Saccharobesus litoralis: one gene and its partner. The protein of the gene in region 1 interacts with the protein of each later gene in a pairwise test. Links are inferred from orthologs where the notes say so. Each region holds a gene or a part of one and is shown in the gene's direction. Other genes may lie near its edges.

Evidence for each region. The genes of interacting proteins can lie anywhere in the genome.
Region 2: the proteins of C2869_RS21300 (region 1) and bioB interact in binary tests that used the Escherichia coli proteins (3 or more experiments, as listed by UniProt). The link is inferred for Saccharobesus litoralis from one-to-one orthologs.

Annotation. Positions count from the first base shown.
Region 1 is NZ_CP026604.1:5,556,037-5,561,454, reverse strand. Bases 1,321-4,143 are described here. They hold C2869_RS21300 (class II glutamine amidotransferase), read left to right. Parts: upstream 1,321-2,256; coding sequence 2,257-3,030; downstream 3,031-4,143. Other genes in these bases: C2869_RS21290 (permease), read left to right, coding at 3,715-4,143; cueR (Cu(I)-responsive transcriptional regulator), read left to right, coding at 3,296-3,715; C2869_RS21305 (hypothetical protein), read left to right, coding at 1,840-2,226; C2869_RS21310 (acyltransferase), read right to left, coding at 1,321-1,475. Also shown: C2869_RS21315 (TonB-dependent receptor plug domain-containing protein), read right to left, coding at 1-446; more of C2869_RS21310, read right to left, coding at 579-1,320; more of C2869_RS21290, read left to right, coding at 4,144-4,989; C2869_RS21285 (reprolysin-like metallopeptidase), read left to right, coding at 5,099-5,418.
Region 2 is NZ_CP026604.1:3,975,454-3,979,558, forward strand. Bases 1-2,808 are described here. They hold bioB (biotin synthase BioB), read left to right. Parts: upstream 1-788; coding sequence 789-1,829; downstream 1,830-2,808. Other genes in these bases: bioA (adenosylmethionine--8-amino-7-oxononanoate transaminase), read right to left, coding at 1-682; bioF (8-amino-7-oxononanoate synthase), read left to right, coding at 2,079-2,808. Outside these bases: more of bioF, read left to right, coding at 2,809-3,242; C2869_RS14440 (methyltransferase domain-containing protein), read left to right, coding at 3,232-4,044; bioD (dethiobiotin synthase), read left to right, coding at 4,069-4,105. UniProt on the Escherichia coli protein: Catalyzes the conversion of dethiobiotin (DTB) to biotin by the insertion of a sulfur atom into dethiobiotin via a radical-based mechanism.

The DNA of each region.
Region 1 (5,418 bases):
GTGGCATTACTACCGTATAGGATAGAACCGGGGCCTTTGATAACCTCAATGCGCTCGATACTTTGGATTGGAAACGTGCGGTAAATAGTGGTGTTTAATCCGCCTGTGTTGCCATCGCGAAAGGGGCGTCCGTCGATTAATAACAGTGTGCGGCGATCAATTGAACTGGAATGCTGCCCTCTGATAGAAACGAAGTTATCGCGCAATACACTGCCGCTAAGTGGGTTGAGGCCAGAGACTCTACGCAATATATCGTGCAGGTTATTGGCGCCAAATGCTTGTATTTCCTGCTTTGAAATGACAGTGATATTCGCTGGCGCATTATTTTGTTGCTCTGCGCTTTTCGATGCCGTAACCACTTCGATTTGCATCAATTGCTGCAATGACATATCCCAAATACTTTCGACCGCTAAGGCGTAAGGCATAGAAGCGAAAGTATTAAGCATAGCAACTAGGCTTATTGATAATGACCGACGGAGCATATGCAAAAAAGGTTTAAGTTTTTGAATAATCATTAAAGTATAGAGCAGAGTCGTAATTTTGATTAATTACTGATTAATAAATTACTTAAAATTGAGTTATTGGTTTTTATCTCTTAATTTTTGCAGTTCTATATCCTTTTTCTGCCATAAGCCATTCAGCCAATTTTGAAAGCCTTGTTTAAAAGCTAAATCATTATCGTAATCGCCTAAGTGTTGCGTGGTTATAGGGATAAATTCAATGCGTACCGTTAGCCTTTTTAGTTTTCCGCAGGCGGCAGCGTGCATTGCTCCCTCTGGGTTGTCTGGATAGCATAAGGTTGTATTTAAAATACCGGAAAATTGCTGACCCATGGTGGCTAATGCAAAGGCGATCCCGCCCGCTTTTGCGGGTAGTAAATGGCGATAAGGGCTTTGTTTCAGTTGATGTTTTTGCTTGGTAAAACGCGTGCCTTCAACAAAATTAATAACCGTGACGGGTATAAACTTAAATTTTTCGCAAGCTTTTTGGGTGGTGGCAATATCGCATCCGCGCTTTTCTGGGTATTTGCTTAAATATTGTTTGCTATAGCGTTGCATTAGCGGCATGTCCAACGCCCATGCTGCTAGGCCAATAAAAGGAATTTTCAGTAATTCACGTTTAAGAAAGTAGCGGCCCGCCGGCATTTTGTTGATACATAAATAACTGATCAGCATAATATCGAACCAGCTTTGGTGATTGGCTAGCAGTAAATACCAGTTGCGCGTATTTAGATGCTCAATGCCTTGTACATCAAACTCAATCGGATTAAAGCAGCGGATAACCAGCATATTGATATAAGCCCAAGCGTGCATAAAGCTTTCAAGCACACGTGACCATTTAAATTTTAATTGGCTTGGCAGCAAGAGTTTGATCACCCCGCCGAGAATAATCAAACTACCCCAATAAACTAAATTTAACGATAACAACAGGGTGATGATTGGGCGAATGATAAAGCAGGGTAGGTGTCTTAGCATAAAATGGTATTGATGAGTATGTCTTGGCTTATATTAAAACAAACAAAAAAGCTAAATGGGCGATATTCATTTAGCTTTGTATAGTCAAAGCGATCGGGTTTTAGGGGCGGGTTTCTAGTTCCAGACGAAACCTAAGTACTTACATCCATGTAAGCAAAGCCGTCAAAGCTACCGCATCCGTGCTCACGCTCCTTACCTACATCCATGTAGGCAAGCTTCGAGACCCCATGAGCATATGCTCTACTATGTGATTGGGGCGAGTAAGCGCAGACAATGAACCATAAAACCTGAGCGAGAAGACTATATTTGGATAATAGAAGGCATTTGATTTAATAACAAGTTTAGGGGTTACCATTTGTTTGCTGTGTTTAAACTTAGTCCTGTTTGGCGATTGCTGCTGATGGCCGTCGGAGCCTTTCTAATTTACGCCAGTTGGACCTTATGGGTTAATTACAACTTAGACCCAGCGGCGGCATTTTTCTCAGCATGGGTTTATGGCTTGTATTCGTTTTCTATTACCTTGCTATTGTCTGTTACTAATGAAATTGCAGCGAAAAAACTCAACCATGGTGCCCGCGCTTTAGCTATGTTTATTACCGTGCAAACAGGGTTTATGATAGGGGTATCTTATCTGGTTAATTACCTTGCAGGTACGCCAGACATTATTAAAACCATCGCGCTAGGTGCAATACTAAGTATAATATTTTCAACTAGTTATGTACTTGGTTTACGTCAATCTAAGCTACACTAAACAACTGTTATTGTTCTGTTGATTTGAGTTATGTGTGAATTACTTGGCATGAGTGCCAATATACCGACCGACATCTGTTTTAGCTTTTCAGGTTTAATGGTGCGTGGTGGCCAAACAGCTGCTCATAAAGATGGCTTTGGTGTTACCTTTTATGAGGACAAAGGCTGTCGCACTTTCAAAGATGCTTTGCCTAGTTGCCAATCTGAAATCGCTAAACTAATTAAGCAATACCCAATTAAAAGCTGTTGTGTTATTTCACATATACGCCAAGCGAACCGTGGTCGGGTGAGTTTAGAGAATACCCATCCATTTTCGCGAGAAATGTGGGGACGAGATTGGACATTTGCCCACAATGGCCAATTAAAAGGGATAAAGCTGCTAAAACTGTCGTGGTATCAACCGGTTGGTACAACCGATAGCGAGCATGCGTTTTGTTGGTTATTGTCACGTATTAAAGACAAATATCCCAATAAAGCGCCGCGTGATATGAAAACTTTATTCCGTTATGTTGATAAGTTAGCCGCGCAATTAAACGCTATGGGTATTGCCAATTTTTTCTTAAGTGATGGTCGCTATTTATATTGCCATTGCAGTAATAACTTGCACTGGATCACCCGCCGCGCGCCCTTTGGTGTAGCAACATTACAAGATGTAGAAATGACGGTCGACTTTAAACAAGAAACTACGCCCAATGATGTGGTTACTGTAATTGCGACTAAGCCTTTAACCACCAATGAACACTGGCATCAAATGCAATCAGGTGAATCAGCGTTGTTTAATTTAGGTGAGTTAACGCCTTTGTAGCTTGTGCTTTTTATAGTCTTCTCACTCAGGTCTTATGGTTCATTGTCTGCGCTTACTCTCGACTTTGGCTCCTGCGTCGTCCTACTACCTAAATCCCTTTAGGCAACCCCAATCACATAATAGAGCATATGCTCATGGGGATTCGAAGCTTGACGGCTTCCCCTAAAACCTGATCGCTTTGACTATAGTAATTTTGTTTTTGGCTTGACCTTACACTAGATGTAAGGTTTACACTTACATTATGTGAACGATTTTGGTTGTCATAATGAAGATTAGTCAAGTTGGCCAACTCGCCGGATTACCGGTAAAAACAATACGTTTTTACGAAGCGCAAGGTTTGCTATCGCCAGTTGAGCGTGCAGCCAATGGGTATCGGCAATACAGCCAAACGCAAGTTAATCAATTACAGTTTATTCAACGCTGTCGCGCGGCAGGTTTTTCACTTGATGAATGCCGGCAAATGATGGATTTAGCCAGTAACCAACAGCGCCACAGTAAAGATGTGAAACGCCTAGTTATCGACAAAATTGCGCTGATTGAACAGCAAATTACCACCTTGCAGCAAATGCAAAATACCCTGCAAGCCCTAGCTGATCGCTGTTCAGGCGATGAGGGCGCTCGCTGTGCCATTCTCGAAGCCCTCTGTGCCCAATCACCAACTCAACAAAACTTAAAGGATAGTTGATGATGTCTAATTGTTGTTCTTCTAAAGCAAAGACTGAGCTTGAGCCTGAGCTAAAGATCACCTCGGTTGCACCAAATACCGATAGCCAAGGTACGCCATTTACACCTAAACGCGCACATAAACACGAGCATAAACACGCGCATAAAGAGGCTGTGGCAACACCATCTTGTTGTCACGCGGCAACGCAAACTACAACGTGCCAACAGCCAAAGCCGAGTGGGCTTGAACAATCCGACCATCAGGCTGCGGGTTGCTGTGCACCAACGCAGCGCCGCTTAGATTATGTGCTTTGGCTAAGTATATTGGCCTGCTTGGGGTTGTACCTGACGGCATTAGTGTCGAGCGAGACAACCCACAGTTCATGGCAACATGCTGCGTTTGGCGTGTATGAATTGGTGAACACCATGTGGTGGAGTGTGTTGTTAGCTATTTTATTTGTTGGCTTGTTAAGTCAAATACCTCAGCAGTTTGTAACCGCTATTTTAGGTCAAGGCGGCACTAAGCGTGGTTTGCTACGGGCAACCGCTGCTGGTGTGTTAATGGACTTATGTAATCACGGCATATTAATGGTTGGCATGAAATTGTACCAAAAAGGCGCCAGTCTCGGGCAGATCATGGCCTTTTTGATTGCTAGCCCGTGGAATTCTATTTCACTTACTTTGATTTTGATCGCCTTAATGGGCTGGCAATGGACACTGGCTTTTGTATTGCTATCGGCTTTATTGGCACTCAGTACCGGCTGGCTGTTTGACCGCTTTGAACAAAACGGCACTTTACCGAAAAACCCTTACCAGCATGCGTTGGCAGCCGACTTTAAATTTTGGCCTGCCGCTAAAGCCTCGCTTAGGGCGACGCAGTTTAATCAAGCGTGGTGGCAAAATACCTTGCAGCAAGGTGTAAAAGGCTCTGTTATTGTGATCAAGTGGTTGCTGATTGGTATTTTAATGGCGGTGGCGATCCGGACTTTTGTCAGTTTGGATAACTTTCAAGATTGGTTTGGTCCGACCTTGATTGGCTTAAGCTTGACCTTGGTAGCCGCGACTATTATTGAAGTGTGTTCGGAAGGCTCAGCGCCTATTGCTGGCGATTTAATGACCCGAGCGCAAGCCCCTGGAAATAGCTTTGCTTTTTTAATGGCTGGGGTGGCGACTGACTACACTGAAGTTATGGTGATCAAGCAAACTCTAGGCTCTTGGAAAGTTGCATTATTTTTGCCTTTACTAACCTTACCGCAAGTGCTGGTTATTGCTTACGCCCTAAATGTTACATTTTAATAACAATTTAATTAACTCTCACTGAGCAATTAGAACAAAGTTATCTCAAAAAGCTATCTAAATAACCTAAGCTTATAACAGTTCCTTTCAAAATTTGGCTGAGGCGAACATGAAGTTGTTATGTTTGCGTTTGGCTGTTTTGCTGTATGTTGGCTTGGGGGTTTTAGGCAACAGTTATGCTGAACGGCAAGGGGAGCGGCTTGACGACCCGCAGCAACAAGTAGGATCTGAGCAGAATGTAAAAAGTGTCGATTGGCATTGGCAAGTTATTGCTGGGCATGGTGGTACGTTAACCCAACAAGATTACCCAGATGCTAAACACTTTATCGTGCCATTAGACGAAATAATTGCGGATCTCAAAGCGCTTTATGAAGACTCCTTGCTCAATAGCAGCAGTCAAATTAACGTGACTTTACCAACCCAAGACGG
Region 2 (4,105 bases), 1.6 Mb from region 1 along the record:
GTAAATACTCAGGGTGATAAAAATTCATACCACCGGTACCTTGAACAATCGGTTCTAGGATTAGGGCAGCGATACTTGCGTGGTTGTCGCTTAACGTTTTTCTTAGTGAATTGATGGCATCAGAATGCCATTGCGCTTCAATTCGAGGCGTGGGACGCTCAACAAATAATTGTTGTTGCATTGCGCCGCTAAATAAAGAATGCATACCTGTAACGGGATCACATACCGACATTGCGGCGAATGTGTCGCCATGATAACCGTTACGCGGAGTGACTATCTTGGTTTTTTCTGGTTTACCTTGGCTATGCCAATATTGCACCGCCATTTTCAAAGCCACTTCGACAGATACAGAGCCAGAGTCTGATAAAAATACTTTATCTAATCCTTTGGGAGTTAACTCGACTAAACGTTTACAAAGTTCAATAGCAGGTTCGTGCGTAAGACCACCAAACATAATATGGCTCATATTATCGATTTGGTTTTTCATCGCTTGATTAATAACGGGGTGGTTATAGCCATGCATGGCTGCCCACCAAGATGACATGCCGTCAACGAGTACCTGACCATTATCTAAATGAATTTCGCATCCTTGCGTTTTTGTTACACCATAAACAGGAAGAGGTTTTGTTAACGATGTATAAGGGTGCCAAATATGGTCTCGGTCAAATTGATAATCTATCATTGTTTAAAAATCATCCGTTAGTAAACTTTGAGGGAGCTTTTAGTTGACAGTTTAAAGCGCTAGCATAAACTGTCCATCAAATTATGAGTTAACCAAGATAATATTTATGTCGACTGAACTACGCCACGATTGGACTTTAGAGCAAGTTAATGCGCTATTTGCATTACCTTTCAATGATTTACTGTTTAAAGCACATAGTGTGCACCGTGAAAACTTTAATCCAAATGAAGTTCAAGTATCGACTTTGCTTTCGATTAAAACGGGAGCTTGTCCTGAAGATTGTAAATATTGTCCGCAAAGTGCGCGCTACGATACTGACTTAGAAAAAGAAAAGTTAATGGAAGTTGAAGCCGTACTTGAAAAAGCTCGTATTGCTAAAAAGAACGGTTCTAGCCGTTTCTGTATGGGGGCTGCTTGGCGTAATCCTAAAGATCGCGATATGCCTTATATCTTAAAAATGGTTGAAGGGGTTAAAGAGCTAGGTTTGGAGTCGTGTATGACGCTTGGAATGCTGACTCGTGAACAAGCATATGTATTAAAAGAAGCCGGTTTAGATTACTACAATCATAATTTAGATACCTCTCCAGAGTTTTATGGGGAAATTATTACCACTCGTACTTATCAAGATCGTATGGACACGTTACAAAATGTACGCGATGCCGGTATGAAAGTGTGTAGTGGTGGTATTTTGGGTATGGGCGAAACTGCCAATGACCGTTCAGGTTTGCTTATTCAATTAGCCAATCTTGAGCAGCACCCAGACAGTGTACCAATTAATATGTTGGTAAAAGTAGACGGTACGCCTTTAGAAGATTTAGAGGATTTTGATCATTTTGAATTTATTCGTACCATAGCGGTAGCTCGTATTATGATGCCTAAATCGCATGTTCGTTTATCCGCTGGTCGTACCGAAATGAATGAACAAATGCAATCTATGTGTTTCTTTGCTGGAGCAAATTCGATTTTCTATGGTGAAAAGCTACTGACGACAGAAAACCCAGAAGAAAATAAAGATATGGAATTATTTGCTAAGTTAGGCATTAATACCGAAAATCAACAAGGGTATTCTGATGAGGTCACTGAAGCAGCCTTAATGGAGGCCGTTGTTGAAGCGCAACAACCTGAAATGTTCTACGAAGCAAGCTAACTTTCGTTGAATGAGATACTTGGCAATATTATAGTCTTCTCGCTCAGGTCTTATGGTTCATTGTCGGCGCTTACTCGCCCCAATCACATAATAGAGCATATGCTCATGGGGTCTCGAAGCTTGACGGCTTCCCCTAAAACCTGATCGCTTTGACTATATTAGCCAGTAAATTTAAATTTCAGATTTATATTTTAGGGTTACAATAAAAGCCAAGGTTGGATTTATACCAGTCTTGGCTTTTCAGTTTATATGTCGTTTTTAACATTCCAATCTCAGCTTCAAACTTCACTAGACGCTCGGCACAAGCAAGCTTTATATCGTCAACGTTACGCCAGTGTACCGCGTGGCCGCACGGTTGTTATTCAAGGTCAGTCTTATCTTAATTTTTCAGGCAATGATTATTTAGGCTTGAGTTTACATCCCGATATTCAAGACGCTTACGCCAAAGGTGCTGATATTTATGGTTGCGGCTCTACAGGTAGTGCCTTAATAAATGGTTATCACGCAATTCATCAAGACCTAGAGCATAAATTGGCTGACTGGTTAGGGTATGAGTCAGTTTTACTATTTTCAACAGGCTTTTCTGCTAATTCAACATTACTAAAAACGCTATTTGATAAGCATGATTTAATTATTCAAGACAAGCTCAATCACGCATCTTTGATTGATGGTGGTTTAGCGAGTGAGGCAAAAACAATACGTTATAAGCACAATGATATGACGCATTTAGCCAATCGCCTTGAAGCGCATGCGCAAAACAAAGTTATAGTGTCAGAAGGCGTGTTTAGTATGGATGGCGATAGTGCCCCCATTAAAGATATTCAATTATTGGCGAAAAAGCATGATGCATTAACCATGATTGACGATGCGCATGGCATAGGTGTTAATGGCCAGCAAGGTCAAGGAACTTGGCATTGTCAAAATGCACAGCGACCGGATATTTTAATGGCGACATTTGGTAAAGCGTTCGGTTTAGCTGGTGCTATGATCGCCAGTACTCAACCGGTTACTGATTATTTAGTCCAATTTTCTCGCAGTTATATATACAGCACGGCGATGTCTCCTGCGCAGGCTACTGCTATAAGCAAAGCCGTTGATGTGTTAAAGAGTGAAGCTTGGCGCAGAGAAAAGTTAGCCAGTATTATTGCAAGGTTCAGAGCAAACTTGGCGCATGAAAAAGTATCATTATTGGATTCTACTTCTGCTATTCAACCTGTCATTATCGGTGATGCAGCGCAGGCGATTTCGGTAGCTAACCGATTGCGAGAAAAAGGGATCTGGTTAACGGCGATCCGTCCGCCAACCGTTCCTGAAAATAGCAGTCGATTGCGTATTACGCTCACCACTGAGCACACAATTGAAGATATTGATTACTTAACTAAAACTATTAGTCAGGTGTGCAATGAGTCCTAGTTTACAACCTGAACAAAAGGTACGTATAGCTAACGCGTTTAGTAAAGCGGCTAAAGCCTATGATCAAATAGCCCGCTTACAAAAAAGCGTTGTTAAACACGTTTGTAAACTTGCAAAACAATCGTTGTCTGATAATTCATCGCAACCGCTACGTATTTTAGATTTAGGCTGCGGCACGGCTGATTTAGCAACTCAATTAGAGCAAGAAATTTCATGCTTTGATTATGTTGGAGTGGATATTGCGCCTGGTATGCTTGAGGTCGCAAAAAGCAAAATGACGACAAAAGGCTATCAACGCGATTTCGTTTTAGCAGACATCGAAAATTTACCTGAACTTGGCCAGTTTGATTTGATTATTTCAAGTTTAGCCATTCAATGGTGTGACATTAAATTAGTATTTTCCCAATTTGAAAAACACCTCAAGAAAAATGGCTGCTTTGTATTATCGACCTTATTAGACGGCACGTTAGCCGAGCTCAATCAAACTTGGTTAAAACTGGATGAAACCCGCCATATTAATCAATTTTTGGCTGAAGATACGTTACGCCACAAATTACAGGCGATCTCCTCACTTACAAGCAATGTGTTAAGTTGTGTAGAAGAGCTAAGCTATCCTAATGTTTTATCAATTATGCATGAGCTTAAAGGGATAGGTGCCAATGAAGTGGTTAATAGTGACAAGCAGCGCAAGTTGACTAAAGCGGTTTTACGTCAGTTAGAGGAACTGTACCCAACATGCAACAATGAGAAAGTGGTCAGTTGGCACATCGCGTATATCAAAGGTCAATTAAAAAACATTTAAACTAAGTGAATACCGCAATTTATCATGAGAAGAATATTTGTTACCGGAACAGACACAGATG